DNA from 2 places in the Shewanella sp. 0m-6 genome. Region 2 is predicted to be linked to the other one. Evidence: predicted binding sites of a transcription regulator. Region 2 holds the regulator's gene; the other holds the start of a gene.

Region 1 (4,220 bases), on a different contig from region 2:
GCTATTCGAACCGCAGCAGTTAATACTTCGGTGTCGCTGCTCTTTGGTCCATATTCAAGTAACGTCTGTACGATGGTCTTCATGTCACGAATAGACACACCTTCATTGAGCAAGTTCTGCATCACTTTAACGACGCTGCCCAGTGGCATCACATCTGGAATAAAGCCATCAACCAATTTAGGCGAATGCTTACCAAGCATTTCAAGTAGTTGCTGAACTTCTTCATAGCCAAGCAGTTTGGCGGCGTTATTCGATAGTAGTTGGCTGATGTGAGTGGCCACTACCGTTGAGGCGTCGACTACCGTGTAACCTAAGGTTTGTGCGTGCTCACGCATTTCGGGAGCGATCCACACCGCATCCAGACCAAAAGCGGGGTCTTTCGTTTCGATACCATCTAGCTTGCCATATACTTGCCCAGGATTAATCGCTAGCTCACAGTCATGACGAATTTCAGCTTCACCCGATGCCACGCCCATTAATGAGATCCGGTAAGCATTGGGGGATAAATCGAGGTTATCGCGAATGTGAACGGCTGGCACCAGAAAGCCTAGCTCTTGTGAGAGCTTCTTACGCACGCCTTTAATGCGTCCAAGCAGCTCGCCGCCCTGACCTTTATCCACTAATGGAATTAAGCGGTAACCCACTTCTAGGCCAATGGTGTCAACATGCTGTACATCATCCCAACTCAGCTCTTTTGGCTGCGAGTCGCGAGGCTCAACAGGACCTGTTTTTGCCAGCTCCAGTGCGCGCTCTCGGTCTGTTTGTTGCTTTTTCTTAATGAAGTAAGCGCCCGCGCCAGCTGCCGCTGCACATGATAAGAACACCAAATGTGGCATACCTGGCACAATGCCCATCACGAACATCACGCCTGAAGCGATGGCTAGCGCCTTGGGACTGTCAAACATCTGCCCCATAACCATTTCGCCCATATCACCGGATTCATTTTGACGCGTTACCATCAAAGCCGCGGCAATAGATAAGAGTAGACCGGGGATCTGCGCCACTAGGCCATCACCAATCGTTAATAGGGTATAAATTTCAACTGCCGCAGAGAAAGATAAATCATGCTGAGCGATACCAATAATAAAACCGCCCACAATGTTAATCACAAGAATTAATATACCGGCGACCGCATCACCTTTTACAAATTTTGACGCACCGTCCATGGCACCGTAAAAGTCGGCTTCACGGGTCACTTCAGCGCGGCGAGAACGCGCTTCTTCTTGCGTTAATAAGCCAGCGTTTAAGTCGGCATCAATCGCCATCTGCTTACCTGGCATGGCGTCTAGGGTAAAGCGAGCACTTACCTCAGATATTCGCCCCGCGCCTTTTGTCACAACGGCAAAGTTGATAATAATAAGGATTAAAAACACGACTAGACCAACGGCATAGTTGCCACCAATCACCACAGAGCCAAAGGCCTCAATCACCTTACCTGCCGCGTCACCACCATTATGGCCTTCAAGCAGGACCACACGCGTTGAGGCAACGTTCAGTGCAAGCCTGAGTAGGGTTGCCACCAGCAAAACGGTAGGGAATGCAGCAAAATCTAGCGGTCTGTCGCTGTAAATGGCAACGAGGAGTACCACGAGTGCCAGTGCGATATTGAAGGTAAAAAGGATATCGAGCAGGAACGCGGGCATAGGTAAAATGATCATAGCCAGAGCGGCTAAAACCAATAACGGCGTACCAATACCTTTTAAATGCGCAGGCTTTATCTGTTTTAATTGGCCTAGACTTGCTTTAAGTTCCATTCACCCTGAGTCCGATCTTTGACGTCTAACGCCAATACAGCAAATACTGTACCAATTATTTTTATAAGAATTGTCGCGACTATAACCTGAAAGCGACTAGCAAAGAATATCTGACGTTGCGAGTGGTTGATTTTTGGGCATAAAAAGGACTTTAATGTTTTAATTCATCTGGGATCGGCTGTTTAATTGGAACAGGATTAGGACGCCTGCCCTTGCCTTTTTGGTATTGTCGTAATTGGAATACATAAGCAAGCACCTGAGCCACTGCAGTGAATAACCCTTCAGGGATCTCTTGGTCAATTTTAGTAGTATGAAAAATAGCACGTGCCAGTGGCGGAGCTGAGACTATTGCCACGTCGTGCTCTCTAGCAATTTCTCTGATTTTAAACGCCACTTCATCCACGCCTTTTGCCACAACAAAAGGGGCCGTAGAACGAGTCGCATCGTATTTAACCGCCACTGCGTAATGCTCAGGGTTAACAACAATAACGTCGGCATTGGGCACTTCACCCATCATCCGCCTTTGAGACATCTCGTGTTGTAACTGACGAATGCGTCCTTTCACCTCTGGCTTTCCTTCGGTGTCCTTGTATTCGTCTTTCACTTCTTGCTTGGTCATCTTTAACTGTTTGGCATGATTCCAAATCTGAAATGGCACATCAATAATGACGATCAGGAAAGTGGATGCGCAAAGTAAAATAAATATCCATACCACTATGTCCAGAGCATGGTAAATATTGCCTGGCAAGTGATCTTGCGACAGCATCAAAATATCATCTAAATAGAGGGTCAATAATAGATAGGCAGTAATGGCGACCACAGAGAACTTAGCAATACCTTTAGTAAGTTCAACCAAGGCTTGCACGCCAAACATCCGCTTAAACCCAGCCATAGGGCTCATTTTGCTGGCCTTGGGCATAAAAGCTTTAACCGAAAATGACATGCCACCAAGGGCGACATTACCTGCAAATGCGATTAAGGCTAAAAACGCAATAAAACCCATCAACGGGACCGCAAGTTCAGTGCCTACCATCCCCCAAACATTCATCATCTGATTGGTATCAAAAATCTCGTCACGACTCTGCGTAAATAACTTCGTCATGATGTTATGCATCGCCTGTGCGATATCGGGGCCAGTCATTAACAAGCCTACCGAAGCCGCGATCAGTACGGCAGAAGTTCCTAGATCTTTTGAGCGTGCAACCTGCCCTTTGTCTTTTGCCTGTTGCAACTTTCTGGAGGTGGCTTCCTCTGTTTTTTCTTGGCTACTATCGTTTTCAGCCATTTATAGCCGCCCTCCACCTTGTAACGTGAACACATTCGCCATAAAGCATGATTACAGCCCACCATCGGCGCGGCATTGCAGCTCAAGTACATTACAAAGTAGTAGCTGAACTTCACGCCACACTTCATCAAAATGCGTCATGATGGGTGACAAAGTTAGCCAAAGAATAAACAAGCCTGCAATCATGGTGACAGGAAAGCCGATAGAGAAGATATTTAACTGTGGTGAGGCGCGCGTCATTACACCAAATGACAAGTTAATGGTGAGCAGCGCCACAATAGCGGATAGCGACATCGTCAAGGCTGCACCAAACATATAGCCCACAAATTCGGTAAATAGGCGGTAACTCGCCAGACTTAACCCTTGCATAGACACCGGGATAGAATCAAAGCTGGCGATCACCATTTTTATCAATAACAGGTGACCATCTACCGCTAAGAAAATCATGGTGGTGAGCAGTAAGAAGAAGTTACTAATAACTGGGGTTTGTTGTCCCGAGCTGGGATCGACCATAGAGGCGAAACCTAGACTGGTCTGCATACCGATGATCTGACCGGTAAGGACAAAGGTCTGCATTAGCAATTGTGTGGCAAACCCCATCGCGACGCCAATAACAATTTGCTGTGCGGTGATAAAGGCTGCACTCAATGAAAATAGATCGATTGTGGGCATAGTAGGCAGTACTGGAGCGACAGCAACCGTAACGGCAACAGACAGTAATAACCTTACTCTAGTGGGAGTCGTCGTTGCACCAAAGACGACCATCACCATAAACATGCTGGAAATTCGCGTTAAAGGCCACATGTAACCTGCGATGCCGTTCATGATGGTATCGAGCAAGATCTCCATAATTAATTCCGCGTATTCATTAAGAACTTGCTATACAGATTAATCATTACCTGTGAGCCGCTCTTTTTCACCATCGGGAAATAACAATCGATGTTCATAAGCACCTGTAAATAGTTAACCTATGACTTGGGGGATCATATCCACCATCTGGAAAAAGAAATCCATCATCATCTGAACCAGCATATGCCCCATTAACATGAGTGCTAATAACGTGGTCAGTAAACGAGGTAGAAAACTTAAGGTTTGCTCGTTAATGGACGTTGCCGCCTGAAAGACAGCCACGACTAAACCTATGATAAGACCAGGCACAATAATCATCGACACGATAATCA
Region 2 (4,220 bases):
AATGGCCTCTTTAAGCGAAATGTTATCGTGCGATAAAGGGTGCAGACGACGGGTCTCGTTATAACGTTTAAGTAGCACTTCATCGCTTGAGTTAAGGAAAAAGCTTAATAACTCGACCCCATCAGGCAGAAAAGTGAGGTGCTTAACCAGCTCATCTTTCTTTTCTGGCAGGTTACGAATATCGACACTGATGGCGACAAGCTTAGTGTTACCCGATAGCTCTTTGAGTAAGGTCCCCATCATTGGCAAGGGCAGGTTATCGACACAATAATAGCCGAGATCTTCTAGCATTCTTAATAGAACGGACTTACCTGAACCGGAGCGACCTGAGACTAAAACAAGCTTCATCGTATGATTACCTGATAGACATTAAACAAAATGTATGATTTTTGTGGTTATATTGTGTAAGTGTATAGATTAACTTTTTTAAGGCTGAAAGCAAGAAGTTGAGCGGGTGAATAAGAATAAATAATATTGCTGTAATAATTACTTAGGTCTTTAAATCATTTACCTTTTGTGTAAAAAAATAAATAACTTAAAGACCTGAGTAGTTAGCTATTGGGTAATGACTTGGTATAGCTCTGATTCATTGCTGGTCTTTCTCAACTGCTTAACCACCGCTTTATCGTTGAGTTTTTCAGCCATACAAGACAGTGTTGCTAAATGTTGCTCACACTGATCAGATGGCACCAATAAAGCAAATAGAATATCGACAGGCTGCTTATCGAATGAGTCAAATGGGATAGGAACTTCACATTTAACCAATACTGCAACTGGACGTTCTATATTCGACAGCCTTCCATGAGGAATCGCTATACCATTACCTATTCCCGTGCTACCCATTTTCTCTCGTGCCAAGAGACTTTCAAAGATCTCTTGTGAAGAAAGGGTTGGGTACTGGACAGCGGCAATGTCACTGATTAACTCCAGTACTTTTTTCTTACTGCCCGGAGTGGCGCAGGTAGTGCACTCCGGCTGCAGGATGGTACTTAGTTCCATCGTTAGTGTTTAGTCAGCTTCTCTTTGTGTTTAATAACCTGACGATCTAGTTTATCGATCAGGGAGTCTATTGCAGCATACATATCTGCATGTTCCGAAATAGCAAATACTTCCCCTTTTTTAAGGTGAATTTTAGCTTCGGCAATCTGCTGCATTTTTTGTACATTCAAAATAACGTGCACATTATTGATCTGATCGAAATGTCGTTCAAGCTTTGTAAATTTCTCTTCTACATAACCGCGTAGTGAATCGGTGATTTCGATGTGATGTCCTGTCAGGTTGATTTGCATTATCGATCCTCCATGTGCCTAATTTTGAGTTATAAACTCTTACGTTGGTTTGAGGGCGGGATCAGCATCGCTTCTCGATATTTTGCAATCGTACGTCTAGCAACTTTAATCCCTTGTTCAGCCAGAAGCTGGGCCATTTTGCTATCGCTTAACGGTTTCCTCTGGTTTTCAGCTGCGACTAATTTCTTAATAAATGCCCTAATTGCTGTCGATGAGCATTCTCCGCCATCGTCGGTACCCACATGGCTTGAGAAGAAATATTTTAGTTCAAAAATGCCCCTTGGGGTGTGCATGTACTTCTGTGTGGTAACACGTGAAATGGTAGATTCATGCATTTCAACAGCTTCGGCAATGTCATTGAGTACCATAGGTTTCATGGCTTCTTCACCGAACTCAAAAAAGCCTTGCTGGAATTTGACGATACAGTTTGTCACTTTCAATAAGGTGTCGTTGCGGCTTTCCAGGCTCTTTATAAACCACTTAGCTTCTTGCAGGTGGCCACGGATAAATTGACCGTCGGCCTGATTCGTTGTGCTACGCGCCATTGATGCGTAATGCTGATTAACATTAATCTTAGGCATATAGTCAGGATTTAGCTCTACCACCCAGCGACCTTTTTTCTTGCTGACAGACACGTCGGGAATGACGTATTCATCTTTACTGCGTGCAATGGCAAGCCCAGGTCTTGGGTTAAGAGTTTGGATCAGTGTGATCGCCTCACGTAAATCATCCTCTTTGAGTTTTGTTTTACGCATTAACTGCCTAAAATCACGCCCCGCAATAAGGTCTAAATAGTCTTTAATCAGTAATCTTGCATTTTCAATGTGCGGTGTATCTGCGGCATATTGTGCTAGCTGGATAAGTAGGCATTCACTTAAGTTGCGGGCGGCAACACCGATAGGATCAAAATGTTGAATTCGTTTTAAAACGGCTTCGACTTCATCGAGTTCAGTTTCAGGATCGCCCATCGCTTCGAGAATTTCGTCACAGCTCTGGGTTAAATAACCTCGTTCATCGATCGCATCAATAATCGCGGTGGCGATAGCAAGATCGTTATCTGAAAATGGGGTGAGGTTCTTTTGCCACTCAAGATGCTCATATAAGCCTTCGCTAGTCTCGCCTTGGAATGGCATGTCATCTTCACGACTTACGCCTGAGCTAGCATTAGAGGAAACGGTGTAGACTTCATCCCAAGTGGTATCCATAGGCAGGTCATCGGGCATGGAATCTTGGGTGAGGGCTTCGGAGGTGTCAACGCTTGCGCTATCTTGGGTGAGTTCACTATTAGAGTCATTTACAGAGTGATCTTCATCGTTGATCATATCGCCATCTGACTGCTCTTCATCTAGCTCCAGTAACGGATTAGAATCTAATGCTTGTTGGATCTCTTGTTGCAGCTCTAAAGAAGACAGTTGTAACAGGCGAATGGCCTGTTGTAACTGGGGAGTCATAGTGAGCTGTTGACCCATTTTGAGCTGGAGTGACGCTTTCATTTTACCGCTATTCCCTACACTGTAGTTAAACGTTAAAGCTCGTTGAACTGGCGAAGGTTGCTCAAAAACTCAACACGTTGATTTTTTTTGGAAATAATTCCATATTGAGTTTTTCAGCTTCCATACTGTGAATTAACTATAGCCTGAATTGTTCACCTAAGTACACCGCTCGAACCTGTTGGTTGTCCAAGATTTCGGCAGGTGTACCTTCAGCAATCAGATTTCCGTGGCTTACTATGTAAGCACGCTCACAAACGTCCAAAGTTTCGCGAACATTATGATCGGTGATCAGTACGCCCAGACCGCGACTCTTAAGTTGTTCAATAATTTTTTTAATATCGATAACTGAAATGGGGTCAACACCCGCGAACGGCTCATCTAACAAGATAAACTTTGGATTAGCTGCGAGTGCCCGAGCAATTTCTACCCGGCGGCGTTCGCCTCCAGACAATGCCATACCTTGGCTGTCACGAATGTGAGTGATATGAAACTCTTCGAGTAGATGCTCAAGTTGTTCTTCACGTTGCTCGTTATTGATGTCATGACGAGTCTGTAAGACGGCCATGATGTTGTCACGTACTGACAGCTTTCTAAAAATACTGGCTTCCTGAGGTAGGTAACCGATACCTTTACGGGCGCGTAAATGCATAGGATCGAGCGTAAGATCGTCATCATCAATAAAGATCTTACCCTTATCACTCTGTACTAGGCCAACCACCATGTAGAATGTCGTTGTTTTACCTGCACCGTTTGGGCCAAGCAAACCAACAATCTGACCTGTCTTTACGGTTAAGCTAACATCTTGTACGACGGCACGATTTTTATAGCTCTTAGCAAGATTGACCGCTTTTAAGGTGATTTGGTTCATTGCTGTTCCTGCTTTTTCGCTGGCGATTCTGGTTTCTCTTCCTGATAGGTTTCAGGCTGAATAATGGTGATAACTCTGTCATCGCCCTTGCCAGTACTTTCTGCAATAAGCTGTTGCAAACTGATGTTGTATTTAATGCGGTTACCTGTGACCTGGCTACCGTCTTGCGCTAGGGTGGCTTCGCCTACTAAGGTGAGTGTGCGCGTAGCAAGTTCGTAGCGGATCTCTTTTGCGCTAGCCGTTGCCGGGCGTCCATCATCCATTATTTGGGTGTAAGTGGCTGGGTTACCAGTCGCCACAAGCGTTTTACCGCTCTTATCTTCTTTTGAGAAAACCCGTAGCTTATCGGCATTCATCTTGATTGTGCCCTGAGTGACTTCGACAGGCCCAAAAAAGATAACCTGATTATTCTTGATATCAGCTTCTTGGCTAGCGGCCGCAATTTTCACCTCTTGCATCAGGTCATCAACTTTAGCAACAGAGCTGAAACTGAGCAGACAAAATAGGCCTGCAAGGATAGATTGATTGTATTTCATAGCGTCCTTCTACTCAGCTAAAGCGTTTTCTTTA

Evidence for each region. The regulator sigma-54, encoded in region 2, starts transcription at its own class of promoters, with help from an activator protein. The targets are predictions, from matches to a motif close to GTTGGCACGNNNNTNGNNT.
Region 1: flhA (flagellar biosynthesis protein FlhA) is a predicted target of sigma-54. The motif match lies at 1,792-1,810, and genes of this name have one in related genera.

The regions. Positions count from the first base shown of each region.
Region 1 covers NZ_JBRIMD010000011.1:64,575-68,794, forward strand. Annotated here, with positions in the region: gene flhA (flagellar biosynthesis protein FlhA) at 1-1,754, opposite strand, end outside; gene flhB (flagellar biosynthesis protein FlhB) at 1,906-3,039, opposite strand; gene fliR (flagellar biosynthetic protein FliR) at 3,091-3,888, opposite strand; gene fliQ (flagellar biosynthesis protein FliQ) at 4,003-4,220, opposite strand, start outside.
Region 2 covers NZ_JBRIMD010000004.1:197,771-201,990, forward strand. Annotated here, with positions in the region: gene rapZ (RNase adapter RapZ) at 1-348, opposite strand, end outside; gene ptsN (PTS IIA-like nitrogen regulatory protein PtsN) at 556-999, opposite strand; gene hpf (ribosome hibernation promoting factor) at 1,002-1,289, opposite strand; gene ACVBJC_RS04835 (RNA polymerase factor sigma-54) at 1,319-2,782, opposite strand; gene lptB (LPS export ABC transporter ATP-binding protein) at 2,919-3,650, opposite strand; gene lptA (lipopolysaccharide transport periplasmic protein LptA) at 3,647-4,186, opposite strand.